Regions from separate parts of the Mesorhizobium cantuariense genome, predicted to be linked through region 1. Evidence: riboswitches for the same ligand, from Rfam matches in the RefSeq annotation. Region 1 holds a riboswitch; each other region holds the start of a gene.
What was found. Region 1 has a riboswitch for thiamine pyrophosphate ahead of thiC (phosphomethylpyrimidine synthase ThiC). Riboswitches for the same ligand answer to the same signal wherever they lie in the genome.
Positions count from the first base shown of each region.

Region 2: another riboswitch for thiamine pyrophosphate. It lies ahead of thiB (thiamine ABC transporter substrate binding subunit); the one in region 1 lies ahead of thiC (phosphomethylpyrimidine synthase ThiC).
Region 3: another riboswitch for thiamine pyrophosphate. It lies ahead of thiC (phosphomethylpyrimidine synthase ThiC); the one in region 1 lies ahead of thiC (phosphomethylpyrimidine synthase ThiC).

Region 1 is NZ_JBHRVD010000001.1:664,733-669,154, forward strand. Features, by position in the region: gene thiO (glycine oxidase ThiO) at 1-209, opposite strand, end outside; gene thiC (phosphomethylpyrimidine synthase ThiC) at 206-2,029, opposite strand; TPP riboswitch at 2,135-2,251, opposite strand; partial or broken gene ACFOJ9_RS03140 (3-oxoacyl-[acyl-carrier-protein] synthase III C-terminal domain-containing protein) at 2,348-2,601, opposite strand; gene ACFOJ9_RS03145 (DUF982 domain-containing protein) at 2,954-3,196, opposite strand; partial or broken gene ACFOJ9_RS03150 (hypothetical protein) at 3,469-3,939, shown strand; gene ACFOJ9_RS03155 (helix-turn-helix domain-containing protein) at 4,108-4,422, shown strand, end outside.
Region 2 is NZ_JBHRVD010000001.1:6,160,574-6,164,995, forward strand. Features, by position in the region: gene thiP (thiamine/thiamine pyrophosphate ABC transporter permease) at 1-1,087, opposite strand, end outside; gene thiB (thiamine ABC transporter substrate binding subunit) at 1,096-2,094, opposite strand; TPP riboswitch at 2,138-2,252, opposite strand; gene ACFOJ9_RS30105 (thiamine diphosphokinase) at 2,340-2,990, shown strand; gene ACFOJ9_RS30110 (ABC-F family ATP-binding cassette domain-containing protein) at 2,992-4,422, shown strand, end outside.
Region 3 is NZ_JBHRVD010000001.1:1,338,557-1,342,978, reverse strand. Features, by position in the region: gene ACFOJ9_RS06340 (branched-chain amino acid ABC transporter permease) at 1-478, opposite strand, end outside; gene ACFOJ9_RS06335 (ABC transporter substrate-binding protein) at 568-1,770, opposite strand; partial or broken gene ACFOJ9_RS06330 (aspartate 1-decarboxylase) at 2,038-2,417, shown strand; TPP riboswitch at 2,525-2,641, shown strand; gene thiC (phosphomethylpyrimidine synthase ThiC) at 2,746-4,422, shown strand, end outside.

The sequences.
Region 1 (4,422 bases):
CAGTCGGCGGCGCCGCGCCCGAGATCCAGCACCGGCTGCTCGGCGCTTTCGCGCTCGCACCACGGCGCCAGCATGCCGCCGGCGAACCACGATGCATTGCCTCCACGGCCGTGCCGGACGTCGGCGACGGTGACCGCCGCGCCGCGTCTGGCCAATTCGAAGGCCGCCGTGAGGCCGGCGACGCCGGCCCCTTTGACCAGCACCCTCATGACGGCCCTGGTCCTTTGGGCGCGCTGTCGCTCACCGGCATGTAGAGATTGCCGCCATCGCGATATTTTTCCGCCATCGCCGCCATTCCTTCCTTCTGCGCTTCGGCACGAATGTCGTGGGAGATGCGCATGGAGCAGAATTTCGGCCCGCACATCGAGCAGAAGTGCGCCAGTTTGTGCGCCTCCTTTGGCAAAGTCTGGTCGTGGAAGGAGCGCGCCGTTTCGGGATCGAGCGACAGGTTGAACTGATCCTCCCAGCGGAACTCGAAGCGCGCGCGGGAAAGGGCATCATCCCTGACTTTCGCCGCCGGGTGGCCCTTGGCGAGGTCGGCGGCGTGCGCGGCTATCTTGTAGGTGATCACGCCGGTCTTGACGTCGTTGCGGTCCGGCAGCCCAAGATGCTCCTTCGGCGTCACGTAACAGAGCATCGCGGTGCCGAACCAGCCGATCATCGCGGCACCGATGCCCGACGTGATGTGGTCGTAGCCCGGCGCTATGTCCGTCGTCAGCGGCCCGAGCGTATAGAAGGGCGCTTCACCGCAGATTGCGAGCTGCTTGTCCATGTTCTGCTTGATCTTGTGCATGGGGACGTGGCCAGGCCCTTCGATCATCACCTGGCAATCCTTCGCCCATGCGATCTTCGTCAGTTCGCCAAGCGTTTCCAGTTCGGCGAATTGCGCGGCGTCGTTGGCGTCGGCGATCGAACCGGGGCGAAGTCCATCGCCGAGCGAGAACGAAACGTCATAGGCGCGGCAGATGTCGCAGATCTCCTCGAAATGCTCGTAGAGGAAGCTCTCCTTGTGATGGTGCAGGCACCACTTCGCCATGATCGAGCCGCCTCGGCTGACGATGCCGGTAACCCGCTCCACCGTGAGCGGGATGTAATGCAGCCTCACGCCAGCATGGATGGTGAAATAGTCGACGCCTTGCTCGGCCTGCTCGATCAGGGTGTCGCGATAGACTTCCCAAGTCAGGTCCTCGGCGATGCCGCCGACCTTTTCGAGTGCCTGATAGAGCGGCACGGTGCCGATCGGCACCGGCGAATTGCGCACGATCCATTCGCGGATGTTGTGGATGTTGCGGCCGGTCGACAGATCCATCACCGTGTCGGCGCCCCAGCGGATCGCCCAGACCATCTTTTCGACTTCCTCGGCCATCGAGGAGGTGACGGCGGAATTGCCGATATTGGCATTGATCTTCACCAGGAAATTGCGGCCGATGATCATCGGCTCGCTCTCGGGATGATTGATGTTGGCGGGGATGATCGCGCGCCCGCGCGCCAGCTCGTCGCGCACGAATTCCGGCGTGACGAAATCGGGAAGCTCCGCGCCGAAGGCTTCGCCGTCGCGTTGCAGCTTGCCGTGCAGGATCTCGCGGCCAAGGTTCTCGCGGATGGCGACGAACTCCATTTCAGGCGTGATGATGCCGGCCCGGGCATAGGCAAGCTGGGTCACCGCCTTCCCAGCCTTGGCCTTGAGCGGTCTGTTGCGAATGGGGAATTCCGGCGTCAGACGCTCGCCCACGGCGAAGCCGTTGTCTTCCGGCTGCACATGGCGGCCGTCATAGGCCTCGACATCGCCGCGCGCCGTGATCCAGTCTTGCCGCAGCCGTGTGAGGCCTTTCTCAATGCTCGTTTCGATCGTCGGATCGGTGTATGGGCCGGATGGATCGTAGACCGTCACGGGCGGTTCGCCCGCCGTCGGGTGGACGGAGATTTCGCGCATCGGCACCCTGATCTGTGGATGGAGGACGCCGGATTTGTGGATTTTTCGTGAGGCAGGCAGCGGTCCCGTGGAAACCGCTGGGGTCAAGGCATTCATTTGAGGCTCCTTTGCTCATTTGCATTGGAGACCCAGTTCTGTGCCGGAAGGATGAAAAGACGCTTTGGCCGACCTGCTCGAGACAGGTCTTCGGGCATAAACTCCCGCAAAGCGCTTGCACCGTCCCTACGCCAGTATGAACTGGATCAGGTTCAACGGGTCACTGCGCTGCGAAAGCCAGCAGTATCTCAGCCCCTTGTCGGGACCCCCCTGGTGAATGTCTGGAGTTGAACGGGACGGCGCCGCTTTGTCAAGCGCCTGTCGACCGGCCATCCATCTCACTCGGACAGTTTTGGCCCGTGGGCGGCCACCGCTCGGCTATATTCCAACGACGACAGCGCCGCCGCTCAAGCCCGCTCCCGCCGCCGCCAGAAGAACTTTTTCGCCAGGCCGAAATGGCTTCGTCTGGTGGCCAGTGACAGCGACAGCGGGATCGTCGCGGCGGAAGAATTGCCGTATTCGGCGATCGTCTTGACGACAGCACGATCGGCAAGGCCAAGGTTTTTCCCTACGGCATCAAAAATGCGGGCATTGGCCTGGTGCGGCACGAAGCGGTCGATGTCCTGCGGCTTGTGCGTGAGGCGGCTTCTTCTTCGACAACTCCAGAGGCCCTCATGCAGGTCATCGACGGCGAGCCCGTCGTCGTGGAGATCCGCAAGGGGGGCAGCGCCGACGGCGTGCCGGAGAAGCAATGCGGCCCTTCTGGCGGCGACGACAGGGTTGCGTTCCACCAACCGGAAAGACCTCCGCCGCAAACCTGAGCTTGGCGGATGATCCAACGAATCAATCTTGCGCGACGAGCGCAGCACTCGATACGCAGCTATGTATCGCGGCTACAAGAGTAAGCGTTCGTTCGATCTATTTGTCTGCGTTACTGCTCTTGTGGGGGTTTTGAAGTAATTGAGGCTATTATAATCTTGGAACTCAATCACTGCGCAGAATTTTCGCTTCTAACGCCGCCACAACGAAAGCCCGTCTGGCAACCAGCGGGTGGGCTTCGCCACGCAGAACCTGAAGGCATGCATCCATAGCCAGTTTCCGCTTCTTCGTCTGATCATGGAAGCTCCGGAGCAGAATCGTGGCCGCGTCGTTCACATCGAAAATGACGCGCTCACGGTCATGTCGGCCAACTTGCACCACCACGGGTCGGACGAACCTGCTCGACATCCAATTACACCCTCAATACCGAGCTTGGTGCGGTCTGCGCCTGCCATGACGTCGGCTCGTTTCATACATGTATTGCCGAGGGCCGAATAGGGCCAGCAGACCTTGCCGGCCTTCACACTTCGTGCGCCAGCCACCTGGCGCAAACTCTGCTGCAATGCCGGCGCTTCTGGCGGCGGGCGGGGATGCCGGCAGAGGTAGAGGGCGGGCGGGCCTGCAGCGGCGGGTGAAGGTCCGGGAGAGAGGCTCCCGGCGTCCGCCGCGGAGCAGCAACCATGACACAAATGGAATTTCACACGCCCGTCCGTAACGCGCGTGCCGGTTACAAGGTCGACGTCAGCCGCGGCCAGCGTATCGGTCGCGTGTCGTCGGAGTGGTTCAATCGGCCGGCCGACGAGCGCTACCTTTCTCTCACCGATCTCCATAATTCGGTGAAATGGCGAACCGAACGCATCAAGACCCGCCTCGTCGAAAGCGAACTGATCCGCGTCGACGCCAGCCGCGACGATCGGGAGCGCCTGTGGCTAATGCTGCCCGATGCGCATGCCCCTGTTGCACCCACGCATTGGAGTTTTGGCCAACTCGCCAGCCTGGTCGGCGCGCCGGCCACCTATCTGCGCCAGCTTCCAGCGCCGCTGGCTGCCATCAATCTGCAGCACGGCCTGCTGTCCCATCGCGAGCTTGTGAAAACCTTGGAGGCAAAAGACGGGCGCAGCGAGCTTCGCGCCGTCACCGGCCCGGATTATAACTGACTGGGGAGAGCGCATCTTCATTCCGTTGCCGGGTGTGGACGGTGGAGTGCCGGTCGAAGACCCGATCGAAGACGTCGAGATTGATGTGCCGGTGAAGCGCAAGGCGGCATAATGTTTAATAGATCGCGGCTTACCGTGGCTCGTAAGCGGGCCGGCCTGACGATGAAAGAACTCGCTGCAAAGACTGGTATCGAACCACGTACGGTCACGGGCTATGAAGCGGGGGAGTATCTTCCGAGCGAGGATGTTGCCAAGAAGCTTGCTCGCACTTTGGGATTTCCCCTTTCCTTTTTTCTGTCGGATGATCTGGACATTCCGCGCGAAGAGGGGGTCAGCTTCCGATCGATGAGCAAAATGACGGCCCGCCAGCGAGACGGGGCGATTGCCGCAGGGGCAATTGCGTTCTTGATGTCTGACTGGTTGGATACAGAGTTTGATCTGCCCGTCTCTGCTGTGCCCGATATGCGAGAAGACACA
Region 2 (4,422 bases), 5.5 Mb from region 1:
TTAGCGCCAGTGCCCGCCGCGCCATGGTCAGCGCCAGCGACAGCGTCACCGAGAGCAGCGCCGACAGGAAGGCGAGCACCACGCTGGTCAGCGTCGCCTGCCTGACAGTGGCCTCACCGGCCAGCCGGCTGAGATCGGCACCCAACCCGGCAACCACCGTCGCCGCCATCGGCCCGACGACGAACAGCAGCGCCAAGACGATGAGCATGGCGTTCAGCCAGGTCTCGATCCCGCCGACTGAGAGATAGCGGCGTTGCGCGACCGGCAGGTTGGTGTCGCCGACCACATTGGCGCCAAGCCGCGTCAGCGCCAGCACCACGATAAAGGTCAAGGCGATCTGCAGCAGCGTCAGCGTCACCGCGCGTGCGGGATCGAAATCGAAGCGCAGCGCCTGGTAGATGCCGACCTCCAGCGTCGTCGCGGCCGGCCCGCCGCCCAGTATCAGCACGATCGTGAAGGATGTGATGCAGAGCATGAAGACCAGCCCGGCGACTCCCGGCAATGCCGCACGCAGCGTCGGCCATTCGATCAGCCGGAACGCCGGCGGCGCCGCCATGCCGAGCTGGCTCGCCAGGCGCCATTGGTCGGTCGGTATGGTCTGCAGCACCTCGAGGAACAGTCGCGTCGCCAACGGCAGATTGAAGAAGACATGGGCGACGAGAATACCGGACAGGCCATAGATGCCCGGCCAGCTTCCGCCGCCGATCACCGAGAACACGCCGGCGAAATAGCCGGCACGGCCATAAAGCGCCAGGATGCCGAGCGCCGCGACGATGGCCGGCAGCGCCAACGGTACGGCGAAGAGTTGCAGGATGAAGGCGCGGCCAAGGAAGCGTGGATGCCGCGACAGAGCGCGCGCCACCAACAGCGCCGGGCCGACGGAAAGCAACGTCGACAGCGCTGCTTGCCAGAGCGTGAAGCGCATGACGCGCAGCAGATAGGGGTCGAAGGCCGCCCAGGCGCCGGAAAGATCGTGAGCGCCCTCGAAAAGCAGGCCAGCAAACGCGCCGCAGATCACCAGCGCGATTGCGGCGAGCGCCATGATGCCAGCGCCGACGCGGGAATCCGTGGAATGCGCCGGCGCCATCGCGCTGCCTACTTGCTCATCACCGCCAGCCATTCATCCACCCAGGCCTTGCGGTTGGCGGCGACCTCTTCGGGGCTGAACAGCAAGGTCTTGGTCGGCTTAACCAGTTTGTCGAAGGCCGGGTTGAGCGGCTTGTCGGTCTTGCCTGCCGGGAACATCCAGTTGGTCTCGGGGATCGCGTCCTGGAATTTCGGGCCTGTCATGAAGGCCATGAACTTTGCCGCCAGCGGATTCTTGGCCCCCGTCGTGGTGATACCCGCCACCTCGATCTGCAGATACTCGCCCTCCTCGAACGACGCTGCCTGGTAGCGCTCTGTCTTCTCGGCGACCATGTGATAGGCCGGCGACGTCGTGTAGGACAGCACCATCGGCGCCTCGCCCTTGGTGAACAGCCCATAGGCCTCGCTCCAGCCCGGCGTCACGGTCAGCACCTTCGCCTTGAGTTTGGCCCAGGCCTCCGGCGCCTTGTCGCCATAGACCGACTTGACCCACAGAAGCAGGCCGAGGCCCGGCGTCGAGGTGCGCGGATCCTGGATGACGATCTTGTCGTCGGCACTTCCTTCGACCAGCTCTTTCAGGCTTTTCGGCGGCGTCTTCATCTTTTCGGTGTCGTAAACGACGGCGAAATAGCCGTAGTCGAAAGGCACAAAAGTGTCGTCGCTCCAGCCACCCGGCACATTTATGTCGGATACCCCGCCATGCGGCGCGAACAGGCCTGACGCCTTGGCATCGGCGGTGAGATTGGTGTCGAGGCCGAGCACGATATCGGCCTTGGTCGATGCCCCTTCCAGCCTGACCCGGTTGAGCAACGCGACGCCATCGGCGACCGAGACGAACTCGACATCACAGCCGCATTCGGCCTCGAATTCCTTCTTCACCACGGGACCCGGACCCCAGTCGGCGGTAAAGCTCTCATAGGTGTAGACGGTGAGTTTGTCCTTGGCCAAGGCCGGTCCGGACAGGACCACGGCCATTGCTGAGACAAGAGCGTATAAAAGCGTGCGCATCGGCGCCTCCTTCGTTCGAATTAAAAGGAATTGAGGCGTCGGACTGTCCGAAACGTCTAATCCCTCCGCCGGTACAAACCGGATCAGGTTCAGCGGGTTGGCGAGATTGCCTCTCAGCCGGTCCGCGAAGATCGCGTCCGGCACCCCGTTAGAGCGTTTCGACACATAGGCCGGGCCGATCCCCCACGCAAGTGGGAGTTTGCCGCCTTCCGTTTCCGGTGCCGGGCTGGTAAGGGCCACACGATATGAGCACATTCACCATCCTGCTTGGCGGCGATCTCAATCGCACGCCACGACTCGACCGCCAGGTCGAAGGCTCCCGCGTCATCGCCGCCGACGCCGGCATCGGCCATGCGCGGTTGCTGGGCCTTGTCCCGGAACTGTGGGTGGGTGATTTCGATTCTGTGCCCGCCAATCTGCCGGATGATCTCGCCACTGTCCCCCGCCGGACTTTCCCGGCGGAAAAGGACCAGACCGATGGCGAACTGGCAATCGCCGCGGCACTCGAGCGCGGTGCGACCAGCCTGGTGCTCGCCGGTGCTTTCGGCGGCAAGCGCGCCGACCACGCTTTCCTGCATCTGGCGCTTGCCCTGCGGCTGGCCGAGGCCGGGACTGATGTGCTCCTGACCAGCGGCGCCCAGGAAGGCGTCCCGTTGCTGCATGGAAAGGCTGGCTTCGACTATGCCGACGGCACGCTGTTTTCGGTGCTCGGCTTTTCCGAGCTTGCTGGCCTGACCGTCACCGGCGCCAAATGGCCGCTCGATCACGTCAAGGTGGCATTCGGCTCGTCGCTGACCATTTCCAACGAGGTCAAAGGCCACCTCGAAATCGCGCTGGACCATGGCAGCGCGATGCTGCTCGCTCATCCCTATCCCTATCCCTTACCTGAAAGCTGATATGGCCCCGCCCCTTCTCAACCTCGACGGGATAAAACTGACCTTCGGTGGCACGCCGCTGCTCGATGGTGCCGCCTTGACGGCGTCGGCCGGCGACAAGATCGCGCTGGTCGGCCGCAACGGTTCGGGCAAGTCGACGCTGCTGAAGATCGCCGCCGGCCTGATCGAGCCGCAGGACGGCGAGGTGTTCCGCCAGCCCTCGGCAACCGTCCGCTATTTGCCGCAGATGCCCGACATGGAGGGTTTTGCCAGTGTCCGCGCGTATGTCGAGGCGGGGCTTGGCCCTGCTGACGATCCCTACCGCGCCAGCTATCTGATGGAGCATCTCGGCCTGTCGGGTGAGGAGCGTCCGAACGACCTGTCGGGCGGCGAAGCGAGGCGCGCCGCCCTTGCCCGCGTCATGGCGCCGGAGCCCGACATTCTGCTGCTAGATGAGCCGACCAACCATCTCGACCTCTCGGTGATCGAATGGCTGGAAGAGGAGCTTAGCCGAACCTCCTCGGCACTCGTCGTCATCTCGCACGATCGTCGCTTTCTCGAGCGCGTGTCGCGCGCCACCATCTGGCTCGATCGCGGCCAGACCCGCAGGCTGGACAAGGGCTTTGGCCATTTCGAGGAATGGCGCGACCTTGTGCTGGAAGAAGAAGAGCGCGAGCAGCACAAGCTCGGCCGTCAGATCGTGCGTGAGGAGCATTGGCTGCGCTACGGCGTGACGGCGCGACGCAAGCGCAACATGCGCCGTCTCGGCGAATTGCAGACCATGCGCCAGCGTTTCCGCGGCCATCGCGGCGCCGAAGGGTCGGCGACCATGGTGGCGAGCGACGCCGCCGAATCCGGCAAGCTGGTGATCGAGGCCAAGAACATCGAGAAGAACTTTGGCGATCTCACTGTCGTCAAGGGGTTTTCGACCCGCATCCAGCGCGGCGATCGGGTTGGCCTGGTCGGGCCGAACGGCGCCGGCAAGACGACGCTCTTGAAGATGCTGACCGGCGAGATGAAGCCCGACGCCGGTTCGATACGGCTCGGCACCAATCTGGAGATCGCCACGCTCGACCAGAAGCGCGAGGCGGTCGACCCGCAAGAGACGCTGGCGCAGTATCTCACCGACGGGCGCGGCGAAAATCTCGTCATCAATGGCGAGCAGCGCCATGTCGTCTCCTACATGAAGGATTTCCTGTTCAAGCCGGAACAGGCGCGCACGCCGGTACGCGAGCTTTCCGGCGGCGAACGGGCACGCCTGCTGCTGGCGCGCGTGCTGGCGCGGCCGGCAAACCTTCTGGTGCTCGATGAGCCGACCAACGATCTCGACATGGAGACGCTGGAGCTGCTGCAAGAACTGGTTGCCGGCTTTGCCGGCACCGTCATCCTGGTCAGCCACGACCGCGATTTCCTCGACCGCACCGTGACCAGCATCATCGCGCCCGACGGCGCT
Region 3 (4,422 bases), 670 kb from region 1:
TGTACTGCATGTAGAGAACGAAGGCCGCGATGAAGACCAGTGCGAGCACGCCGACCAGCATACGGTCATAGGGCATGATGATACCGCCCTCGTTGAATACGCCCTTGACGATCTTGGGTACGCCGCGCTGCTTTTCGCCGAAGATGAGCAGGATGACGGCATCGAAGAAGAATGCCGTCGCAGCCGCCAGCAGCATCGTGCTTTCCTCGCGCAGACTTCGCTTGATGACGGTTCGGAAAAGATATTTCTCCATCAGCGCGCCGATGATGGCGAGTGTGACGCCGGACGCCAGCAAGGCGACGACGAAGGGCAGCCCAAGCTGGCCGTATAGTGTGTAGGTGATGAAGCCGCCCAGCACATACATCTGCCCGTGGGCAAAGTTGAGGACATTCATCAAGGCGAAGATGAGCGTCAGCCCCAATGCGATCAGCGCATATTGGGCGCCGAGGTAGAATCCGTTTGCGATGACCTGTTCCATTCCATGGACGCCTTCAATCTTCCGAGGGACCCGGAGAATGCTCCGGGTCCCCGGCAACGCGGGAGGAAGAAACCGCAGGGAAGCTAACCCTAGTCGACCGTGCCGACGAACAGGGTCTGGAAGGCACCGTCCTTGTACTCGTTGACCACCATCGGCACCGCGAGCTGGCGCTTCTGGCCGAAGGAGGTCGTGCCGACATAGCTCAGCTTGGCATCGCCCTTCAGGTAGGGGTTGGGCGCCGAGAAGGTGTCCATGGTCTTCTTGAATTCGTCGACATTGTCGATCGCCGCCGGATTGGCCTTCAGCGTATCGATGATGTACTCGAGCGCATAGACCTTGGTGTTGGACTCGTCGTTGTACTCACCGAACATCTTGGTGTAGCGGTCGACGAATTCCTTCATCGCGTCCGAGGCGATCTCGGGTGTGGAGGCGCCACCGACGGAGATGAAGCCGTTGGCGTATTCGCCCGCACCTTCCTCGAGAACCTTTGCGTCCTGTGCCGTTTCGGTCGAGATCAGGCCCTCGAAGCCGAGCTCGCGGGCGGCGCGGATGAGCAGCGGCGCATTGGCCGGCGCGACGCCTGACAGTACGAGCAGGTCGGGCTTCAGCGCAACGATCGGCGTGAGCACCGGCGTGAAGTCGCGCGTATCGTTCTGGTAGGTGTCGTTCTGGGCGACAATCTTGAGGCCGAGCGCCTTGGCTGCCTCAACGCCGCCGTCACGCTGGCTCAACGGATCCGATTCATTGGCGGCAACGAAGGCGATCGTCTTCACGCCCTTGTTTTCCTTGAGGTATTTGTAGATCGCCGGGCCCGATTGATAGTTAGCGATCATGCCGAGCACGGCATTCGAGGCAGGCTTCTGATAAAGCGCCTTGGGGAAAGCGTAAGGGAAATAGATGATGCCGTTGGCCTCGGCGACCGGGCGCACGGCGGCAGCACCGTCATCGACATTCGGGCCGACCACATAGTGGATGCCCTCCTGCGCCATCTTTTCCATGCCGGCAATGGCGCGCTTGGGGTCTTTCTGATCGTCGAACGTAACGATGTTGACGTTGTAGGTGGCGTCGCCAATCTTGACGCCGCCGGTCTCGTTGATCCAGGCGGCACGCGTCTGCATCGAACGTACGTTCGACGTGCCCCAGGCGGCGGCGGGGCCACTGGTGACACCGACGAAACCGATCTTCAGTTCCTTGTTCTGGGCCTCCGCGGACGGCATGCCCGCAGCGGCCATAGCGAGAGCGGAGACGGCGCCAAGCACCATCGATTTGAGAGTCGAGCGTCGGTTGATCATTCTGGCATTTCCCCTTCTGGTTATCGCGCTTTGTGTTTGCTCTTTGGCTGCGCGGATGCCCTAAGGGAAACCTCTAGCGCAAGATTGTCAACACAGTTTTGATATTTTGTGTACAATCTTATCGCGGATTGCAGACCGAGGGGCAGAGAAGACGCATCCTGCACTGCTGCGGCAAGCGATATCCTCTCGCCCGCAGGCAGTTGGAGATAGCCTTCAAAAGCGTTCCCCAAGCCAAGGACCCCGGGGAACCTCAACTTCCATGGATCGATAACGCTGGACCTGCCCACTGCGATGCGGCCTGGATCCTGCCGATGGAATTCGTGGAGATATGGAACAAGAATTCCGGGGCGCGGATTTCGACCTATGTCATTCTCGGTAAGCGCGGCTCACGGTGCTGCATCCTCAATGGTGCGGCCGCCCGCACCTTTCAGCCCGGCGACCAGATCATTGTCTGCAACTCCATCTACCTGGACGAAACGAAAATCACCTCGCTGAAGCCGAGGATCGTCACGTTCGACCAGGATAACCACATACGCGACCGCTTGAGCTACTCGGTCGATCTTGATGCGCACGGCCGATACAGTTTCTCCATCCTTGACGAGACGAATGCGGCTTTGGCCATTCCTGCCTTGGTCTCCGGGGCGTGACCTGTCCCCGACGCATGCGCGAGCTTTTCTGCCCGGTCTGATTGGCCGCCGATCAGCGCCGCGGGCCGAATGCGCTTGACAAAATAGCGCCGGCCCGTTCAATTCGGCGCATTCACCAGGGGAGTCCCGGCAAGGGGCTGAGATACTGCTGGCTTTCGCGGCGCAGTGACCCGTTGAACCTGATCCAGTTCATACTGGCGTAGGGACGGTGCAAGCGCTTTGCGGGAGTTCACGCCCGAAGTCCTGTTTCGAACAGGCGGCCAAAGCGTCTTTTCATCCTTCCGGCACAGAACTGGGTCTCCAATGCAGATGAGCAAAGGAGCCTCAAATGAATGCCTTGACCCCAGCGGTTTCGACGGGGCCGCTACCTGCCTCACGAAAGATATACAAATCTGGCGTCATCCATCCGCAGATCAGGGTGCCGATGCGCGAAATCTCCGTCCATCCGACGGCGGGCGAACCGCCCGTGACGGTCTACGATCCGTCCGGCCCATACACTGATCAGACGGTCGAAACGAGCATAGAAAAAGGCCTCGCCCGGCTCCGGCAAGACTGGATCGCTGCGCGCGGCGATGTCGAGACTTATGACGGCCGCCATGTCCGGCCGGAAGACAACGGCTTCGCGGCGGGCGAGCGCTTGACGCCGGAATTCCCCGTTCGCAATAGACCGCTCAAGGCCAGGGCCGGCAACGCGGTGACCCAAATTGCCTATGCGCGCGCCGGAATCATCACGCCCGAAATGGAGTTCGTCGCCATCCGCGAGAATCTCGGCCGCGAGATTTTGCACGGCAAGCTGTCGCGAGACGGCGAGAGCTTCGGCGCGGACATTCCCGATTTTGTCACGCCGGAATTCGTGCGCGACGAGGTGGCGCGGGGGCGCGCAATCATTCCCGCCAACATCAACCATCCCGAAAGCGAGCCGATGATCATCGGTCGCAATTTCCTGGTGAAGATCAATGCCAATATCGGTAACTCCGCCGTCACGTCGTCGATGGCCGAAGAGGTCGAAAAGATGGTGTGGGCGATCCGCTGGGGCGCCGATACGGTGATGGACCTGTCGACCGGCCGCAACATCCACAACATCCGGGACTGGATCGTGCGCAACGCGCCGGTACCGATCGGCACGGTGCCGCTTTACCAGGCGCTCGAGAAGGTCGGCGGCATCGCCGAGGATCTGACTTGGGAGGTCTACCGCGACACGCTGATCGAACAGGCCGAACAGGGCGTCGACTATTTCACCATCCACGCCGGCGTGCGGCTTCACTACATCCCGCTGACCGTTGACCGTGTGACGGGCATCGTCTCTCGCGGTGGGTCGATCATGGCCAAATGGTGCCTGCACCATCACCGGGAAAGCTTCCTCTATGAGCATTTCGCGGAGATCTGCGACATCTGCCGCGCCTATGATGTGTCCTTCTCACTTGGCGACGGCCTTCGTCCCGGCTCGATCGCCGATGCCAACGACGCGGCGCAATTCGCCGAATTGGAAACGCTCGGCGAGCTGACGAAGATCGCCTGGGCGAAGGATTGCCAGGTGATGATCGAAGGGCCTGGCCACGTGCCGATGCACAAGATCAAGGAGAACATGGACAAGCAGCTCACTGTCTGCGGCGAGGCGCCGTTCTATACGCTTGGACCGCTGACGACCGACATCGCGCCGGGCTATGACCACATCACCTCAGGCATCGGCGCCGCCATGATCGGCTGGTTCGGCACCGCCATGCTCTGCTACGTCACGCCGAAGGAACATCTCGGCCTTCCCGATCGCAACGACGTCAAGATTGGCGTGATCACCTACAAGATCGCCGCCCATGCCGCCGACCTGGCGAAGGGCCATCCCGCGGCGAAAGTCAGGGATGATGCCCTTTCCCGCGCGCGCTTCGAGTTCCGCTGGGAGGACCAGTTCAACCTGTCGCTCGACCCCGAAACGGCGCGGTCCTTTCACGACCAGACCTTGCCCAAGAAGGCGCATAAGCTGGCACATTTCTGCTCGATGTGCGGGCCG